4 regions of the Jeotgalibacillus marinus genome follow, and region 3 is predicted to be linked to each of the others. Evidence: predicted binding sites of a transcription regulator. Region 3 holds the regulator's gene; each other region holds the start of a gene.
The links. Region 3 encodes Rex, which represses fermentation and respiration genes when NADH is low (regulators of the CRP and FNR family bind a similar motif). Its sites were predicted from a motif close to TTGTGAAATATTTCACAA; they were not measured.

Region 1: AB1471_RS06585 (cytochrome ubiquinol oxidase subunit I) is a predicted target of Rex. The motif match lies at 1,974-1,991, and genes of this name have one in related genera.
Region 2: AB1471_RS13650 (L-lactate dehydrogenase) is a predicted target of Rex. The motif match lies at 2,376-2,393, and genes of this name have one in related genera.
Region 4: AB1471_RS03360 (AtpZ/AtpI family protein) is a predicted target of Rex. The motif match lies at 2,643-2,660, and genes of this name have one in related genera.

The regions. Positions count from the first base shown of each region.
Region 1 covers NZ_JBFMIA010000003.1:295,230-300,272, forward strand. The annotation lists gene AB1471_RS06580 (cytochrome d ubiquinol oxidase subunit II) at 1-466, opposite strand, end outside; gene AB1471_RS06585 (cytochrome ubiquinol oxidase subunit I) at 537-1,865, opposite strand; gene AB1471_RS06590 (ABC transporter ATP-binding protein) at 2,101-3,921, opposite strand; gene AB1471_RS06595 (ABC transporter ATP-binding protein) at 3,926-5,043, opposite strand, start outside.
Region 2 covers NZ_JBFMIA010000016.1:34,326-39,368, forward strand. The annotation lists gene pckA (phosphoenolpyruvate carboxykinase (ATP)) at 1-392, shown strand, start outside; gene AB1471_RS13635 (DUF2584 domain-containing protein) at 443-685, opposite strand; gene AB1471_RS13640 (alpha/beta hydrolase family protein) at 705-1,496, opposite strand; gene ytkD (RNA deprotection pyrophosphohydrolase) at 1,499-1,978, opposite strand; gene AB1471_RS13650 (L-lactate dehydrogenase) at 2,506-3,459, shown strand; gene AB1471_RS13655 (L-lactate permease) at 3,505-5,043, shown strand, end outside.
Region 3 covers NZ_JBFMIA010000029.1:3,816-8,858, reverse strand. The annotation lists gene groL (chaperonin GroEL) at 1-5, opposite strand, end outside; gene groES (co-chaperone GroES) at 76-363, opposite strand; gene AB1471_RS15940 (CPBP family intramembrane glutamic endopeptidase) at 695-1,447, shown strand; gene AB1471_RS15935 (YdiK family protein) at 1,444-1,647, shown strand; gene tatC (twin-arginine translocase subunit TatC) at 1,672-2,454, opposite strand; gene AB1471_RS15925 (twin-arginine translocase TatA/TatE family subunit) at 2,473-2,649, opposite strand; gene AB1471_RS15920 (redox-sensing transcriptional repressor Rex) at 2,710-3,387, opposite strand; gene AB1471_RS15915 (ABC-F family ATP-binding cassette domain-containing protein) at 3,655-5,043, shown strand, end outside.
Region 4 covers NZ_JBFMIA010000002.1:69,908-74,950, forward strand. The annotation lists gene AB1471_RS03335 (F0F1 ATP synthase subunit delta) at 1-190, opposite strand, end outside; gene atpF (F0F1 ATP synthase subunit B) at 187-708, opposite strand; gene atpE (F0F1 ATP synthase subunit C) at 853-1,065, opposite strand; gene atpB (F0F1 ATP synthase subunit A) at 1,156-1,869, opposite strand; gene AB1471_RS03355 (ATP synthase subunit I) at 1,876-2,265, opposite strand; gene AB1471_RS03360 (AtpZ/AtpI family protein) at 2,253-2,489, opposite strand; gene wecB (non-hydrolyzing UDP-N-acetylglucosamine 2-epimerase) at 2,908-4,059, opposite strand; gene upp (uracil phosphoribosyltransferase) at 4,189-4,818, opposite strand.

The DNA.
Region 1 (5,043 bases), on a different contig from region 3:
CTTTTGCTAAAAATACGACATTATTATCAGATACATCCAAAAATCCACCCTCAGAAATCGTCAGTGCAGTTGACAGTGCTGCTGGAATTAGCAACCCCGTTGCACCATACAAAAATAAGAAAAATGTACTGTTTTTCGATCCGTAGTTACCAAATGCATAAAAGGCACCTCGGATTGCTAGCAAAATAATCCCCACGCTTCCTGGTATTAGTAACGCTGTCCCAAAGTAGTATGCCGTATCTGGAAAAAATCCAATAAGGCCAACAAAGAAAAAGACAAAAAAGACATTTGTTACTTCCCAAACAGGCGATAAGTACCTGTTAATCAATTGACTCATTATATGTTCTTGTTTTGAAACCCTCGCATAATAAGCAAAAAAACCAGCACCAAAATCAATCGAAGCGACAATTAAGTAACCGTATAAAAAGATCCATAGTACCGTTATACCAATTAACTCTAAGCTCACGATCTTCTACTCCCTCCTACTAGATAAAGGGGGAGAAAACGACCTCTCCCCCTTCTAATTTATCGATGATTCACTTCGGAAAACGTCTTTCAAGTTCTGCTTCTGGAGGTTTGTTTTTAAACATTTTTATCAACACTGTTACACAGAAAGTTCCTAGAACTCCATAGAGCAATAAGAACATTGCAAGAGCGATTCCAACATCACCTGAAGTCGTTGATGCCTGATCCACCGTCATTAACCCTCTTAAAATCCACGGCTGACGACCAACTTCTGCAAAGATCCAACCAAATTCAATCGCAAGCATAGCCAATGGTCCACTTGCTACAATCCCCCATAAAAGAGGCTTATTCCACTCATTAAATCGTTTCATAAATATAAATACGATGAATATCCCCGCAATAAAGAGCGAATACATTCCGATTATAACCATTAAATCAAACATATAATGGATCCACAATGGAGGCTGCTCATCCTCTGGAAATTCATTTAAACCAATTACTTCCGTATCAAATGAGTTGCCTGCTAGAAAACTAAGAACCCCCGGTAATCGAATTTCATTACTTACCTCTCCATCTTCGTTTATGGTACCGAAAATGATCAAGTCAGCATTTTGTTCCGTCTCAAAGTGCCATTCAGCTGCTGCTAACTTTTCTGGTTGATAATCAGCTAAGAATTTTGCTGATAGATCACCAGCAAATGCAGTTCCCGCAGCGAATATGAAACCAGCTACCATGGTTAAACGTAATGCTTTTTTATGATAATCCGTTCCTTTTTTACGTAAAATAATAAACGCAGTAATCGCTGCCAAGATGAATGCTGATGTCATATAACTCGACATAACAACATGAAAAACTTTCGATGGGGTGGCTGGATTAAACATAGCTGCAATCGGGTCAATATTTACGGTTTTTCCATCTACAATCTCAAACCCTTGTGGTTGATTCATAAAGGCATTCACTGTAGTAATAAAAAATGCTGATAACGTGGATCCTATCATAATGGGAATCGTCAACAGCCAATGAAGCCAGCGGTTCTTAAAGCGATCCCACGTATATAAATAAATACCTAAGAAAATAGCTTCAAAAAAGAATGCGAATGTTTCCATAAAAAGTGGCAGAGCGATAACTTGGCCTGCAACTTGCATAAAGCTCGGCCAAAGTAGTGCCAGTTGAAGTCCAATCGCGGTACCCGTAACAACACCTACTGCTACCGTAATTGTATATCCACGCGCCCACCGTCTTGCAAGCAATAAATAGTGAGAGTCATTTCGTTTAATCCCTAAAAATTCCGCAATGGCAATCATTATAGGTACTCCAACACCCAATGTTGCAAATATAACGTGGAAAATTAAAGTACTTGCAGTCAATAATTGACTTAGCATAACGCTATCCAATTCCAATTATTTCGCCTCCTAAACACTTCGTCTTTCTGTTAGTTTTACTATACCACTTCAGTTTTACTAGTATAAAATATTAAGGTGCGTTGTGAAGTATTTAAAATGAACAATTTGTGAACTCATTCACAAATATTGTATCACTTTTATTAGAATTTCTAAAAGGGAATGCATGGATATGGTCATATGACCACATTGAATAGACGACAAAACCCCTCTGATAAAGGCCAGAGGGGTTATTTTATAAAGCTTCAAGCATATTAAATTGTGAACCAACAAGCCTCTGATAAATACCCTCCTGCTTCATCAACTCATCATGACTCCCGTGTTCCATCAAACGACCGTGATCAAGCACATATATTCGGTCTACTTCACGAATTGTTGAGAGACGGTGTGCAATAATTAGTGCAGTTCTTCCGTTCAGAAGAGTTTTAAGTGCATGTTGAATGTGTACTTCCGTTTCTGTATCAATTGAAGCTGTTGCCTCATCTAAAATGATAATACGTGGATCAGCAAGTAGCGCTCGAGCAAACGATATCAGCTGGCGTTCTCCAACAGATAAAATATTGCCTCGTTCTTCCACTTCTGTATTGTATCCATTTGGCAATTTCTCGATAAACCCACTTGCACCAATTGCTTTTGCAGCTTCAACGATTTTCTCATCCGGCGCATTAGGATTACCGAATCGTATATTATCTTTAATCGTTCCAGAGAAAATAAAAGTATCCTGCAATACAATCGAGATTTGTGATCGCAAACTCCTCAAAGATAGATCACGCAAATCATGACCATCCATTTTAATTTCACCCGCAGTAGGATCATAAAAGCGCGTGATCATATTAGCTATCGTCGTTTTACCAGAGCCGGTATGACCAACAAGTGCAATCGTTTCTCCCGCTTTAATGTCCAAAGAAATGCCATCAAGTGCTTTTCGATCACTTGAATACGCAAAATCAACTTGGTTAAATTGAATGTCACCTTTAATTTGATCGAGTGTTTTAGCATTTTTCTTTTCTGAAACGTTTGGTTGTTCATCTAAAAACTCAAAAATACGTTCTGAAGATGCCATCCCCACCAATAATTGGTTATAGACCATTCCAAGACGAGAAATTGGTTCCCAGAACATGCCTAGTAACAAAGCGAATGAAACGAACTCACCTAGCTCCAGACTTCCATTTTGAATCAACGTTGCACCGTACCAAATTAAGATCGCAGACCCAATCGCATTCGTCATTTCTACTAGTGGTCGGAAAGTAGCATTTTTTTTGGTCGCTTCTCTCCAACTTTCAAAACTTTCGGTGTTTATTCCGTCAAAGAATTGAGCATTTTCTCTTTCTTGTGTAAATGATTGCGTGACACGAATTCCTTGTAAACTTTCATTTAAATGAGAATTAAGCTTGGATTGCTTTAAACGCACTGTTTGCCAAGACCGACGAATCCTTCTTCTCAGCTTTGTTGAAATAAGGAACATCAATGGTAAAATCACCATAACTGCAAGTGCCAATTCCGGACTGATTGTAAATAAGATGACAAAGATACCCATCAGCATCAATACATCCATCAACAGGTTTATAACGCCATTTGTAAAAAGTTCTTGTAATGAGTTAATATCATTCATAATCCGAACGAGTATTGACCCCGCAGAACGTTGATCAAAAAAACGATTACTTAACCATTGAACGTGCGTGAAAAGATGCTTTCTCAAATCGTATATAACACTTTGCCCTAATATATTCATCCACCGTATTCGATAAATATTCGCAACATAATTCATTAAATATAATACAGAAATCACTCCGACTAGGATCATCAGTAAGTTTCTATCGCCAGTTGTAACTGCTTCACCAATCACATAAACCCCGATTAAGATTGGAATAGTTAGCCTTACTGCAGTCGTAAGAAAAACCATTACAATGGATAGCGGTAGTAATTTTTTTGAATACGGCTTTAAATAGCGTAAAAGTCTCCAAAGTTGAAGCCAGTTAAACGGCTTTTCGATCACTTGATCCGTTGAGTAACGGAAGCGATTCATTACTTGACTACTCGGTACTTGTTTTTGCATGGTATCACCCCATTTCTGTTTGTGTTTGGAGCATATGTTTTTGATCTTTAAATTGAATGTTGTAGATTCTTCTATACTGGCCTTGTTCGTGTATTAACGAGTAATGCGCACCTCGATTTGTGATCTTACCGTTGTCAAATACTAGAATTTCATCAGCGTGCTTTAACGAAGAAATCCTGTGGGCAATAATAAACGTTGTTCTTCCCTTCATGACTTCTTGTAACGCCTGCTGAATTTTAAATTCCGTTTGCATATCAACAGCACTTGTTGCATCATCTAAAATTAAAATGCTTGGATCCAAACATATGGCGCGTGCAATCGCAATTCTTTGCTTTTGTCCACCAGATAAGCCAAGACCCCTTTCCCCGAGCATTGTGTCATAGCCATTTGGTAGTTCCATAATAAATTCATGGGCTTGCGCGCGTTTGGCAGCTTCAACTATTTGATCTAATTCAACATGAGGTCTTCCGTATGCAATATTTGCTCGTATTGTTGATGAAAATAAGAACGACTCTTGTAAGACAAAGCCTACATTCTTTCGGAGAGAGTCGAGTGTATAATCGCGAACATCTATGTTGTCAATCAGTACTTCTCCATCAGTAGGTTCATAAAACCTAGTCATAAGCTGTGTAACACTTGTTTTACCAGATCCAGTTGCACCAATCAGTCCAATCGTTTTTCCACTTTCTACTGTAAAGGAAACGTTATCGAGTGCTTTTTCATCCCCCTCAGTGTATTGTAGTGTAACGTCTTTAAATATTACTTTCCCTTCACTGTTCGTCATTGAAACAGCTTCATCTTTATCTTTTATTGCCTCATCGGCCTCAAGAATCTCTAGTAATCTTTCCCCTGAGGCTTTCGATTGAGAGAACTGGTTGATCGTAAATCCTAGATTCATAATTGGCCATATAATAAAACCAACCAAACTATAAAATGCTGTAAGTTCACCTGGTGTGAGTGACCCATTTAAAACTAAGGAACCGCCAAAACCAAGGAGTAAAATAACACTGAGATTGCCAAGGAACTCCATTAGTGGAAAGTACTTTGACCAAATATCGGCAGTAAAAATATACTTGTCTTTATAATCTTCATTCGATGAGTTAAATCTACCAATTTGGTGTT
Region 2 (5,043 bases), on a different contig from region 3:
TACCACTTCGTCCAACAGTGTACGCTGAAATGCTTGGGCGTAAAATGGAAGAGCACGATGTTCAAGTTTTCCTTGTCAATACAGGCTGGACAGGTGGAGCGTATGGCACAGGCTCACGTATGAAATTATCATACACACGAGCAATGATTCGTGCGGCACTTCAAGGCGAGCTAACGAACACAGAAACGACGAAAAATGGTCTATTTGGGCTTGAAACACCTCTACATGTACCAGGTGTACCTGACGACGTGCTTGTGCCTCGTTTTGCTTGGTCAAACGAGCAAGCATATGAGAAAAAAGCATTAGAGCTTGCTAATCAATTTAAAGAAAACTTTAAAAAATTCTCGAATGTTGATGAGAAAATTGTAAAATTAGGTGGACCTTTAGTCTAGGTTTTATTAGTAATAAAATGAGTGCCCAGTTCAACTTGGGCACTCATTTTTTAATTACTAGACTGTAAAGATATAAGTTCATAGGAAATGATTGTGCTGTTATCTCTCCACTCTACACGATAGATCTCAGCTGTCCCGCTCAGTTCTCCTTGTATCGTTCGTTTTACTTCTAATGGGACGTGCATTGGATACAAGCGATAGCCTTCTTTTATTAGTTGAAAAAAGTTTTCTTGTTGTCGATGTTCTTTCCCTTTTGTCACGATCATGGTGTTCAATTCTAAAGGCATTCCCATACATTTCACTCCTTACGGCTCATTCTTCTCGCTGACGTTTCATCCACTGACAAAGATCTCTAACCACTTGGCGATTAGTGTCAGGTGGAAATACATGATTAAAATCGTCAAAAAACCACGTTTCATATTTTTTGTCTAATTGTTTTAATCGTTCTTTTAATCGGTATGCGTGTTCAATTGAAACATTCACGTCTTTTACCCCATGGATAATTAAAACGGGTGCATTTACTTTTTGTAATTCATAAAGAGGCGTTCGATAGCGATAAGCTTCTGGGTGTTTCATTGGTGAACCACCAATCACTCGTTTCATCATGCGTCGCAGATCTTTGCGCTCTTCATACGTTAACACTATATCAGAGACACCGCCCCATGTCGTGATCGATGCAATCGTTGGATACTCAACAGCCACTTGAAGGGCCATCACACCACCTCGCGAAAAGCCAAACACATGAATGCGTTCCGCAATGACGAGAGGATGATTTTTTAGCACTTCAACACCCGAAAAAGCATCCTTTCGATCTTCTCCAGCAAAATCTTCATTCCCCTCTCCCCCACGATTTCCACGGTAGTACGGAGCGAAAACGATAAACCCTTGTGCAGCAAATTGGGCAATACGGGAAGAGCGAACCATCCCCACACTCTTAATCCCCCCTCTTAAATAGAGGAAACCGTCCATTGCTTCTGTGCCAATAGGTTCGGCTAACAATCCCTTCACTTTTAAGCCGCCAGACCATAATGTTAGTATAAATAATTCTACAGCAGGGTGTGGTGATGGAAAAGGAATACGCTGAATAATTTCACCATCTTTCATCGTTAAACCTCTCTTTCTTTCAAATGCTTTTCCCAAAAAAGATGCGCATGAACAACAACATCATCTTTCATAATAAAACTAAATTGATCTTCATTTCGGTGAACTAATAGATCTTCCTCTAGAAGATGTGGTCCATTCGTTTCAAAATAATGATCTTGTTCGATAAAATGAGTTACTTCAGTGAAAAAAATAGATTTTATAATCGAAGGATTTCCTTCCACCTTGTACTGCCCAATATAATAAAGATCGCTTATCTCTGCACCGACTTCCTCTCTTACTTCTCGACGTGCAGCTTGTTCGACCGTTTCACCTTGTTCAACTTTCCCCCCAGGAAACTCTAACCCTCTTTTTTTATGCTTCGTCATCACCCATTTGTTTTCATATCGTGTCATGATCCAGACATGTTTTGGGCTTTCAGAAAAAGGCTGATCATCAAATGATAGCTCTACTTTTTTATTAAAAAAATCCTTAAATATGTACATTTTTCACCTCCTTATTTGAAGGAAATAAAACTACTTATTTTTTTTACCGTTTTTTAAGAAGCGATTAAAGGATGACGATAATTTGTCGATGATTTTACATTTCAGCAAGATGGTTCTTACTATATTTTAACCCTGAATGCCTCAAGAGAAAAGTCTGGACGAATTCACGACCCGGGAAGTTTTCAAAAAACACTCTTCTTGGAGGTTTTGAGTACCAAATGATCATCGCTTTTCTAAGAGTGAAATCGTACGTTGGGAAAAGCCAAACGGATCTAAAAATGAGTATGAAATTTCAACTTGTGGCAATTCTAGTGAGAGGAAAACGCTTTAAATAACAAAAAGTGATACTGTAGAAAAAAACACTTTACAATTAACAACAATCAGGAGTAGAATATGTTTGTGAAACATTTCACAATAATATATTTTAAAAATTGTAGTGATGCACAAAAAATTTTATTTATTTGTTTACTTATTTGTGAACTATTTCACAATATTTATACACTTACTCAAACTAAGGAGGAATTGATATGATTCAAAGAAACGTCAATCGTGTAGTACTTATTGGGGCAGGATCTGTAGGGAGCAGTTATGCATTCGCGTTACTTAATCAATCGATTACAGAAGAATTAGTCATTATCGATCTAAATGAAAATAAAGCGATGGGTGATGCCATGGATTTGAATCATGGTAAAGTGTTTGCACCTAATCCAACGAAAACATGGTATGGAAATTTTGATGATTGTAAAGATGCCGCTATCGTGTGTATTTGCGCGGGCGCGAACCAAAAACCAGGTGAAACTCGCTTAGATCTTGTCGAGAAGAATTTAAAGATTTTCAAGTCGCTTGTTGATCAGGTTATGGCCAGTGGCTTTGATGGGATGTTCTTAGTTGCAACTAACCCTGTGGATATTTTGACTTATGCTACATGGAAATATAGTGGTCTACCGACAGAACGAGTAATTGGTAGTGGTACGATTCTTGATTCTGGTCGTTTTCGCTTTTTGCTCGGCGAGTACTTTGATGTATCCCCAGCTAACGTTCATGCACATATTATTGGTGAACATGGTGATACAGAGCTACCGGTTTGGAGTCAAGCTGATATAGGTGGAGTGCCCGTTACTGAATTAATCGAAAGAAATTCAGCTTATCAGATGAAAGATTTAGATGAGCTCTTTGTGAACGTTCGCGATGCAGCTTACCATATTATCGAGAAAAAAGGAGCAACTTATTATGGGATTGCCATGGGGCTCGCTCGAATAACAAAAGCCATTTTAAATAATGAAAATAGCATCCTAACTGTAAGCACGTACCTTGACGGACAGTACGAAGAAGAAAATGTTTATATAGGCGTTCCCGCTATTGTGAATCGAAACGGAATCAGGGAAGTTATAGAATTAACGCTCAATGAGCATGAACAAAAACAGTTTAAACACAGTGCCAAGGTATTAAAAGATGTTTTGGCTCCTCACTTTAAAGAATAATAAGAAGAATTCTTGCATGCTACTTTTAGAATGGAGAGACTATTTATGTGGTTACAACAATATGACCCGTTCGGTAATGAAATTTTAAGTGCACTAGTTGCTGTTCTTCCGATCGTATTTTTCTTTTTAGCTTTAACAATGTTTAAAATGAAGGGCATTCTCGCCGCTCTTCTTACCCTTTGTTTTAGCTTTCTTGTATCTGTCCTGTTTTTCGATATGCCGTTTGCCAAAGCTTTTTCTGCCTCAGTCCTTGGAATATTTAATGGCTTATGGCCAATTGGATATATCGTAATTATGGCGGTGTGGCTTTACAAAATTGCCGTTAAAACAGGTAAATTCACCGTTATACGTGCCAGTATAGCAGGTATATCTCCCGATCAACGACTACAGCTTTTACTCATTGGCTTTTGCTTTAACGCCTTTTTAGAAGGGGCAGCTGGGTTTGGTGTTCCGATTGCGATTTGTGCGGCATTACTTGTAGAGCTTGGCTTCCGTCCGTTGAAGGCAGCGGCACTATGTTTAATTGCGAATGCTTCTTCTGGAGCATTCGGTGCGATTGGGATACCGGTCATTGTGGGGGCACAGATGGGGAATATAGAAGCGATTGAACTATCACGGACACTTGCATTTACGCTTCCAATGATTTCTTTCACGATACCATTTCTGTTGATCTTTATTCTTGATGGACTTAAAGGAATTAAGGAAACCTTACCAGCATTGTTCCTTGTTAGTGGGATATACACAGGTGTCCAACTATTCACCATCCTTGTCCTAGGACCAGAGCTTGCAAATATATTAGCAGCGTTAGCTAGCTTAGCGGGACTTGCCTTGTTCTTACGGAAATGGCAACCTAAAAACACTTACCGAGAAAATAGCTCTCCTGAAGGATCAGAAACAAAAAAATATAGCTTGAAAGAGATTGTGAAAGCATGGTCTCCGTTTTATATTTTAACGGCTGTGGTTACAGTTTGGAGTTTACCTGCATTTAAAGCACTTTTTGATGAAGGTGGCCTTTTATTTAAAACAACCATCTTAGTAAAAGCGCCATTTTTACATCAGCAAGTTTTAAAAGCACCTCCTATTGCACCGGCAGAAACAGCTCTTGATGCGATTTTAAAATTAGATTTTGTTTCTGCTACTGGAACAGCTATTCTAATTGCTGTCATGCTGACAGGAATGTTTAGCTCGACCATTACATTAAAACAAGGTCTTAATTCTTTAAGAGAAACAACAAAGGAATTATGGATACCTGTTATGACCATCAGCTTTGTTATGGGTTTTGCAAGTATAGCTAATCTTGCCGGACTTAGTTCTACTATAGGACTTGCATTGGCGAAAACGGGTGATTTATTTCCTCTCGTCAGTCCTATTCTCGGCTGGCTTGGTGTCTTCATTACTGGCTCAGTCGTTAGTAACAACGCATTATTTGGTCACTTACAAGTCGTGACAGGGACGCAGATCGGGACGAACTCAACGATACTACTTGCAGCTAACACAGCAGGCGGGGTCATGGCAAAAATAATTTCTCCCCAATCGATTGCAATAGCAACAGCTGCTGTTAAAGCGACGGGTCAAGAATCTACC
Region 3 (5,043 bases):
GCCATATTAGTAAAACCTCCTATTAGATATTAACGTTCATATGTTAAAAAATTATTGTTATTATAGCGTTTGGTGTTATTTACCGATTACTGCCAATATGTCATTTTCACGAAGAAGTAAGTATTCAGTTCCTTGATATTTCACTTCTGTTCCTGCGTATTTAGAGAAGATAATACGATCGTCAACAACTACTTCTAGCGCGATACGTTCGCCACTTTCAAGCACACGACCTGTACCAATAGCAACAACTCTGCCCTCTTGTGGTTTCTCTTTGGCGCTGTCTGGTAAAACGATACCGCTTGATGTTTTTTCTTCTGTTTCTACCAACTCAATCACTACGCGATCACCTAATGGTTTTAACAAGTAAAACAACCTCCTCAATTATATGTAAACTATTTAGCACTCAAACCTAAAGAGTGCTAACACAAGTATTATCATAAAGAATTCTACTTTCTTTTGCAAGTAGGAACCATTACTTTTTTTACGACAAAATTCTCAACTTAGTAGGCTAGTAGATAAATAAAGGTTGGCATGTAGCGTAGCCAGTTTGAGCTTAGTCTTGTTGTTGATCGCCGCCCTATGCCTTGATGAACGAGTTGATCCTCTTTCGTCTAAAAAGATGTTTAATTTGATGCCATCTGCTTTTATTAGTAGAATAAAATGTATCGACAAATTCATTTAAAGGAGTATGCACGTGAACCGTACCTTTCTAATTATCTTGATCGCATATATTGTCATGCAACTTTCAGGAATTGCAGGCATACCCATGTTTTATTTTATTGGGTCAAATATTTCTGACGGCGATACTGCAAAAATGTTAAACCTTGCGGCAGGTTACTGGATCTTTTTTAGCTTTTTCACAACTACAATCATTACACTTTTGCTCGTTAATAAACACGATAACCTACTTACTTTAGAAGGAAATCCCGCTACTTCTGGAAAGGTTGTTTTGTGGTCATTCTTAGGGATTTTCCTCGCTTTCTTTAGTCAAGCAATGGCAGGTTTGATCCAAACACAATTTCTTGGTATTGATGTAGAGTCAGAGAATACAGCTAGCATCATTGATCTAATGTCGTATGTACCAATTGCCGCTTTTGCGATTGCTGTGCTTGGTCCCATTTTGGAGGAAATCGTCTTTCGTGGTGTTATTTTCGGATGGTTATACCGTAAATACAATTTCTTTATTTCAGGGATGTTGAGTGCGCTAATCTTTGGTGTGATTCATATGGACTTCACACACATTTTAATGTATACTGCTATGGGCTTTGCGTTTGCCTTTTTATATGCGCATACAAAACGAATTATCGTTCCAATCATTGCCCACATTTCGATCAACACGTTTGTTGTGTTCACTCAGTTCTTTTTCGCTGATCAACTCCAAGAAATGATTGAACGAAGCGAAGCCTTATTTATTTTACTACGTGCTTGTATAGGAGGAGTGCTATGAGATCACCACTCGCTCATGGAGTTATTTACCTACTATTAGGCATTGCTTTCACTTATTTTGCTATTAATAGTGTGAATACTTCGGGTTGGGGATTATTTGCTTATCTTTTCATTGCTCTTGCTACGTTTGATATTGGCTCTGGATTACGAATGATCCTCCTCCACTTTAAAATTAAAAAACATATAAAAGAAAAAAAGTAGAGGGGCCATGGCTCCTCTACTTTTTTATGATTCGCGATCAATTCGTTCTCGTCGTTCTTGCTCTTCAATGACACGTTGTTTTGCTTCTGCTTGCATGGCTTTGCGATACCCGATTTTTGCAATCCAGAGACTAATTTCGTATAAAGCAAGCAACGGTACCGTTACAAGTAAATGCGAAAAAAGCTCGGGTGGTGTAACAAAAGCTGCGACAACAAACAGCACAAAATAAGAATATTTACGAATTTTCGACAAGAACATCGGTGTGACAATTCCCAATCGAGTCACGAAAAGCATGATAACTGGTAATTGAAACAAAAATCCGAATGGAATCGTCATTTGAAATAGAAATTCAAAAAACTCATTGATGCCAATCACTGGTACGATTTCTAATTTCTCAGACACGTTGAACATAAATCGAAAAACAAATGGAAATAAAATAAAATAAGCAAAAGAAAGTCCTAATAAAAATAGGATTGCTGATACCGGAATATAACTTAGTGTGACACGTCGCTCTTTTTCATGTAACCCTGGAGAGACAAACGACCAGAGCTGATATAAAATTAACGGAGCCGTCATGATAAACGCAACAAATAAGGTGATTTGGAAATAAATTTTAACTGGATCCGTCACCTTAAATGCGTTGAGCGTTATTTGCTGTACTTCATCGGATGATTGCAAAAATTTCATTAGAGGCTCTGCAAGAAAAAATCCGATCACAATAGCAAATAGAAAGAAAACGACTACAATAATGAGTCGTTTTCTTATTTCATTTATATGATCATGGACGGACATACCTTTCTCGTTCATATGGCCACCATCCTGTTTTTATTGCTTCTTATCTTCCTTTTTGTTGTCATCATCGTCGTCAGCTAAGCCTTTCGTTGCATTCTTGAATTCACGAAGAGTGCTCCCAGCAGCTTTACCTAATTCAGGAAGCTTCTTAGGGCCAAATATTAATAGGGCAACGACAGCGATAAATACTAGGCTAATACCACCTGGCATCATAATGATTGCACCTCCTCTTTCTTTCCTTACCATCATAAATCATTCTGCCTCAACTTGCTATTGTAATGTGTCTTCCAATTGTGACGTTTCTACGTCATCTGAGTCATAATTTTTCAAAAAGTAAATGAGTGACTGAAGCTCCACTGCTAAATCAATGTGGTGGACGCGGATATCATCCGGTACATTCAACCTTGCTGGTGTAAAATTAAGAATTCCTTTAATTTCTAACGGTATAAGTCGATCTGTTATCACTTGGGCTGGACCTACTGGCACCGTTAAGATCGCAACCTCAATCTTACTAGAGTTCATTCGCTCTTCTAACTCATCCATGGAGTAAATTGGAACATCTCCAATGGATGTGCCCGCTTTTTTCGAATCTGCATCAAAAGCCATTTCGATTTTAGTATTATTATTTTTCAAGAAATTATAATGAAGAAAAGCCGTTCCAAGGTTCCCCACACCTACCAAAATTACCTTAGTTACCTCATCTTGATCCAGCGTTTTACGGAAAAAAGTTAGAAGATAATCCACATTATACCCATATCCTTTTTTCCCTAACGCACCAAAGTATGAAAAATCACGACGAATCGTTGCCGAATCTACTTTTACCGCGTCACTTAATTCTCTAGACGACACTCGTTGTTTTCCTGAGGCATGTAAATTTTTCAAAAATCGATAATATAATGGTAGTCGCTTAGCCGTCGCTTGCGGAATTTTAATCTTCTCTTGACTCATGCACATTCTCCCCCTAATGCATTCATGGCATGACGTATAAAGGTAGCCACAACATTTTGTAGCATCTTTTGTCACAACGAAATCTGATGGCGCTTTCAATTATGAGCGTTACAGTTATTGTTACTTCGCTCTTAAAACCATTCCATTAGATCATACACTATTATTTGGGCACAGTGCAAAGATTGCAATTTTTTCACAAATCCAGTATATTGCCTTGACGTTCTTTGTTGCGATACACTAAAGGAAGAAAATTGAGGTGGCTAAACGATGATATTATTACAAGTTAATCAACTCTCTAAAGCTTTTGGTGCTGAAGAGATTCTTTCTAATATAAAGCTTGAAGTTCAAACAAAAGATCGTATCGCTTTAGTCGGGCGCAACGGTGCGGGGAAATCGACGCTATTAAAAATGATCATTGGTCAATTATCACACGACCAAGGCGAGATAATTAAACCAAAAGAAGTTTCGATGGGCTACCTTGAACAACATAGTGGCTTGGAATCAGAACTTTCAATTTGGGATGAGATGCTCCAAGTCTTTGATCATTTTAAAAAAATGGAAAAAGACCTACGATCGCAGGAGCAACAAATGGCAGATCCTTCGATTTATGAAAACCAAGAGCGTTATGATCGCTTAATGAAAGAGTACGATGAACTTCAAGTGCAATTTAAAGAAATGGGTGGTTATCAATACGAAGCTGATATTCGCTCTGTCTTACACGGTCTACGCTTCCAAGATTTTAATTACAATACGCCTATTTCATCTTTAAGCGGCGGACAAAAAACACGTCTAGCCTTGGGTAAGCTTTTATTAACGAAACCAGACGTCATGATTTTGGATGAGCCTACGAACCACCTAGACATTGAAACACTTTCTTGGCTTGAAAACTATCTACAAGGTTATCCTGGGGCTATTTTAATCGTTTCACATGACCGCTATTTCCTTGATAAAGTTGTGAATCAAGTCGTGGAACTTTCAAGGCATCGATCACGAAAATACCACGGGAACTACAGCTTTTATCTTGATCAAAAAGCACAAAACTATGAGCGTGAATTAAAAGAGTTCGATAAACAACAAGAAGAAATCATGAAAATGGAAGATTTTATCGCGCGAAATCTTGTCCGTGCGTCGACTACTAAGCAGGCACAAAGCCGCAGAAAAAAACTAGAGAAAATGGAAAAACTAAATCGACCACAAGGCGACGAGAAATCAGCAAACTTTTCATTTAGTATCGATCGACAAAGTGGCAATGATGTCTTGAAGCTACAAAACCTTTCTATCGGTTATGAAGAAGCTGTGTCATCACAACTAACTGCAGCCATTGCAAGACAGGATAATATTGCCCTAATAGGTCCAAATGGAGTGGGGAAATCTACGTTGCTGAAAACGATCGTAAAAAAACTCACCCCTCTAAATGGTGAAATACGCTACGGTTCTAATGTTACGGTTGGGTATTATGACCAAGAACAAGCAGAGTTACATTCCAAAAAAACGGTTCTTAATGAACTCTGGGACGACTATCCGATGAAAAACGAGAAAGATATACGGACGATTTTAGGTAACTTTCTATTCTCTGGAGAAGATGTGTTAAAACCAGTTTCTACGTTAAGTGGTGGGGAAAAAGCTAGACTCGCTTTAGCTAAACTCATGATGCAA
Region 4 (5,043 bases), on a different contig from region 3:
GTTTGAATAGTTGCTTCTTCTGTGTTTTTGTAAACTTGGGAGATTGGAGAAGTAAAGAAAAATCAGGATTGCCTTGGAACACTTGGCGTACCACGCGCAAATCTGCTTCGACTGCCTCTACTTTTCCATGTTGTTGTGCAAGCTCAAAAAGAGCCTGTGCATAACGGTTTGCGACTGTTGATTTGCTCATCGCAGATCGCCTGCCTTCTCAATTGTCTCGTTGATTAGCTGTTGTTGCTCTTCAAGAGTCAATTCTTTCTCGATCACTTTCGATGCAATTAAGACAGATAAAGTAGCTACTTGCTCGCGAAGTGCGGCAACTGCTTGATCTTTTTCAGTCTCAATTTCACGTAATGCAGATTCTTTCATACGATCAGATTCTGCACGAGCGGCAGAAATAACATCTTCACGTTGAAGGGCACCTTGTTTACGCGCGTTTTCAATCAGTTCTTGTGCGTCTTGACGAGCTTCTTTTAAAAGTTGACGTTGCTCTTCAAGCTGTTGCTTTGCTTCAATACGACTTTTTTCAGCTGCTTCAATTTCACCAGCAATGTGGTCTTCACGTTGCTTCATGATGCCCATAAGTGGACCCCATGCGAATTTCTTCATTAGGAACAATAAGATCATGAACATAACTAGTTGGAAAAGAATATCTCCACCGTTAAAGCCACTACCTGCTCCAAGAATAAATGCGTCAAGTGTGAACACGCTCGTTTCACTCCCTTCAAGAGTTGATCAAAAATACAATGTATAGTTCATCTTTCTACTATTTGAGAGAAAGATTATAGACATAAAGGAATGGCGAAGGTTCGCTTGGAATGATCTTCGCCAGGTTGGAACGTTGTTACGTGATTATTGACCTTGTACGATGAACGCAATAACTACTGCGATAATCGGAACGGCCTCAACCAATGCAACCCCGATGAACATTGTAGTTTGAAGCATACCACGAGCTTCTGGTTGACGAGCGATACCTTCTACTGTTTTAGAAACGATCATACCGTTACCGATACCTGCACCTAGTGCTGCTAAACCTACCGCTATTGCTGCTGCTAATAGACCAATTGAACCTGTAATCATTTGGGGAAATCCTCCTTGTATTAGATAATAATTTTTTATGAATACTGATTGTTCATTTACTGAACAGGTAATATATTAATGGTCGTGACTCACTTTGTGAGACATATAAACCATCGTTAACATAACAAAGATATATGCTTGGATTGTAAGGATAAAGACTTTGAATGACATCCAAGCGAGCGTTGGAATTGCTGCTGCAGCCCAACCAAAAGCACCAGTAGTAGCTAATCCTCCTACTAATAGTGCGAGTAGGATCTCACCTGCGTAGACGTTACCGTAGAGACGTAAACCGAGTGTTAACGTATTAGCGAATTCTTCAATGATCTTCAGCGGGAATAGGAAACTCATTGGGCGGAAAAAGTCTTTTCCGTATTCCTTGAAGCCCTTCATTCTAATACCATAATAATGGGTTAAACCAATAACCATAATAGCAAGAGTCATCGTAATGACTGGATCAGCTGTTGGTGATTTCCACCATAATACGTGGTCATATGTGATCGCGAATGGCAACCCCAAAAAGTTGGAAATGGCCACATACATAATCAAGGTAATACCAAGAATATGGAAACTACCACCCGTTTTCCAGTCCATGTTACTCTTAATGATATTTCGCACAAAATCCATGATCCATTCCATGAAATTTTGCATTCCAGTCGGCTTCATTGCTAGTGCTCTTGTCGAAAGAACAGCGATAAGAAACACGATTACACTTGCAACTGTCACCATCAGAACATTGGAAAGATTAAAGGTTAGCCCCAGAAACTCACGCAACGGCGCTTCATGATCCATTTATTTTCACCTCTCTTTCTGCTTCTTGTGTAGGATAGTTTGTTGCCAAAAATAATCTATCATAATGACGATGTAAACCATCATTAATCCAATAACAGTGGAAATCAAGTGAATGAATTCCGGAAACTTCAATGCAATTAACACTGCAACCCCTGCTGAGGCCATTCGAGAAAACGTTCCAAGTGAGCGCACTTTTTTCCCTTCTTCAAGCGCGCGATCAAAGCGCTCCATTCGCTTCCTAATCAACCAGAGGTTAAAAAGGCTGAGCGAACTTCCTAGTATTAGGCCTAGAAAAACGGATGGATAGGGGGTAAATCCCCAGCCGAGGAAGAAGATGGATAGCAAGTATAATATGTACTTGGTATACCGTTGGAAATGCTGTTTTAGGTCAGGCATTCTATTAGTCTCCTGAGTCGAAATGATTCACTGTGCCGAAGCATGGCGTAAATTCCCGTCCCAAGACCAAGAACTAAACCCATGATCAAAAACAGCGGTTCTGTGTTCCATTTCTGATCTAACCACCTTCCGGCGAAAAGACCGACCAGCATGGAACCAGCTAGTTGTGACAGAATGGCAGAATACAATGCCATCGCTCGGTACGGACGTCTATGTTGACACATAAGCGCATCCTCACATTCTGAGAATGGAATTGGGGTCTGGGCAAAAAAAAGCCTCGAAAGAACCGGAAAATGCCCGCTTCTCGAGTCCATGAAAACCTTATCATTACACCCTTTAAAAGCATACAATAGGCACTATTGTATGTCAACGAGTACTCGACAAAAAGTTCACAACGTCAAAAATGGTTCTAAGCGCGTTCACATTTTGGACAAAACGACCTTTCGTTCGCTAAAATACGCTGTCCCCACCAGCGAACGAAAGCATGATTCAACACTCTTTACAGCTAAGAATTGCTGTTCACCAAGGGTATTTCAGAGCCCGAAATGGTTTTCGGGGTGACAGTTTACGCCCGGTCTTCAGTTCGACATAGACAAGCAAAAAGCACCATAGAGATGGCGCGTCTCCATGATGCTTTTTGAGCTATTTTTCGACATTAAAAGGGGCTGGTCGTTCAGAAATTTGATCGAAGTGAAAACGGATTGCTTCCGCAATTCGTTTTGATGCATTTCCGTCCCCATATGGATTGGATGCTTTCGACATTTTTTCATGCGCTTTTGAATCAACAACAAGCTCTTTTGCCATCGTATAAATTTGTTCTTCTTTGATTCCTGCAAGCTTTAACGTACCTGCTTCAATTCCTTCAGGACGCTCTGTCGTATCACGTAACACAAGAACTGGTACCCCAAGCGACGGTGCTTCTTCTTGCACTCCACCAGAATCCGTTAAAATAAGATAGGCTTTTGATGCGAAGTTATGGAAGTCAATCACATCAAGCGGTTCGATTAAATGAATGCGATCGTCTCCACCAAGAATCTCTTGAGCAATTTCACGAACAGCTGGATTCATATGAACCGGATATACAACCTGCACATCCTCATGCTCGTCCACAATGCGTTTAATTGCTCTAAACATATTCTTCATTGGCTCACCAAGGTTTTCCCGTCGATGAGCGGTTAAAAGAATTAAGCGATCATCACCAAGCTTCGTTAAGATCTCACTAGAGTAATCCTCTTTTACCGTTGTCTTTAAGGCATCAATCGCTGTGTTACCCGTAATGAAAATACTTGCTTCTGGTTTATTCTCACGGATTAGATTGGCAAATGATTGATCGGTTGGTGAGAAGTGAAGGTCTGCTACAACGCCTGTTAGTTGACGATTCATTTCTTCTGGGAATGGAGAGTATTTGTTCCACGTCCGAAGACCTGCTTCCACGTGTCCCACTGCGATTTGATTGTAAAATGCTGCAAGACTCGCGACGAAAGTCGTCGTTGTATCACCATGAACAAGTACGATATCAGGCTTCGTCTCTTTCATAATGCGATCTAAGCCTTCCAACCCACGCGCTGTCACATCAATAAGCGTTTGCCGATCCTTCATTATATTTAAATCATGGTCAGGCGTGATATTAAAAATATTCATCACTTGATCTAGCATTTCACGGTGTTGCGCTGTAACCGTCACAATCGGTTCAAAAAATTCACTTTGCTTCTTTAATTCAAGTACGAGTGGAGACATCTTAATCGCCTCAGGTCTCGTCCCAAAAATCGTCATAACCTTAATTCGTTTGAACATGATGCTGGTTCCTCCTCTTTAAGGCAAGCATATAAAAAACGCTTTTGAGCGCTAACGGGGTTAAACCCCTTCACGCACAAAAGTGTCCTTAAGCCAATGCGAATTCAACATTTTATTGTTCGTTAGGAATTATTTCGTTCCGAAAAGTCTGTCGCCAGCATCGCCTAGACCTGGTACGATGTAGCCTTTTTCGTTTAGTTTTTCGTCAAGAGATGCAATATAGATGTCAACGTCGTCGTGTTCTTTTTGGATTTCTTCGACACCTTCAGGAGCTGCTACTAGACAAAGGAATTTAATATTTTTCGCTCCACGCTTTTTAAGTGAGTGAATGGCTTCAACTGCCGATCCACCCGTTGCGAGCATTGGATCCACCAAAATAAAATCACGTTCCTCCACATCAGATGGAAGTTTCACGTAGTACTCGATTGGTTGCAGTGTTTCAGGATCACGATACAATCCCACGTGTCCTACTTTTGCAGCTGGAATCAATTTTAAAATACCGTCAACCATACCGATTCCTGCACGCAGGATAGGAACGATTGCTAACTTTTTACCTGAAAGGATCTTCCCTGTAGCTTCGCTAACTGGTGTGTCAATATAAACATCTTCTAAAGGTAGATCTCGCGTTATTTCAAATGCCATTAGTGTTGCAACTTCGTCAACTAATTCACGAAAGTCTTTTGTACCCGTTCGCTCGTCACGAATATATGTCAGTTTGTGCTGAATTAACGGATGGTCGAAAACATAAACTTTTCCCATAGCTACCACTCCTTCTATGTAAACATGTTTTTCCTTACTATTATAAAGCAAATCCTCACGAAAGTTATCATACTTCGTGGAATTTGACAAGAAATCGCCAAAACCGAGGGTGGATAAGTAGAGCTTAATCTATCGCGTAACCTTCGATGTTTCAGAAGATAGAGAAGTCTAAGAAGAAGTGGTGGGAGTTTTGAAAATAAATAAAAAAGATCCTGCCGAATAACG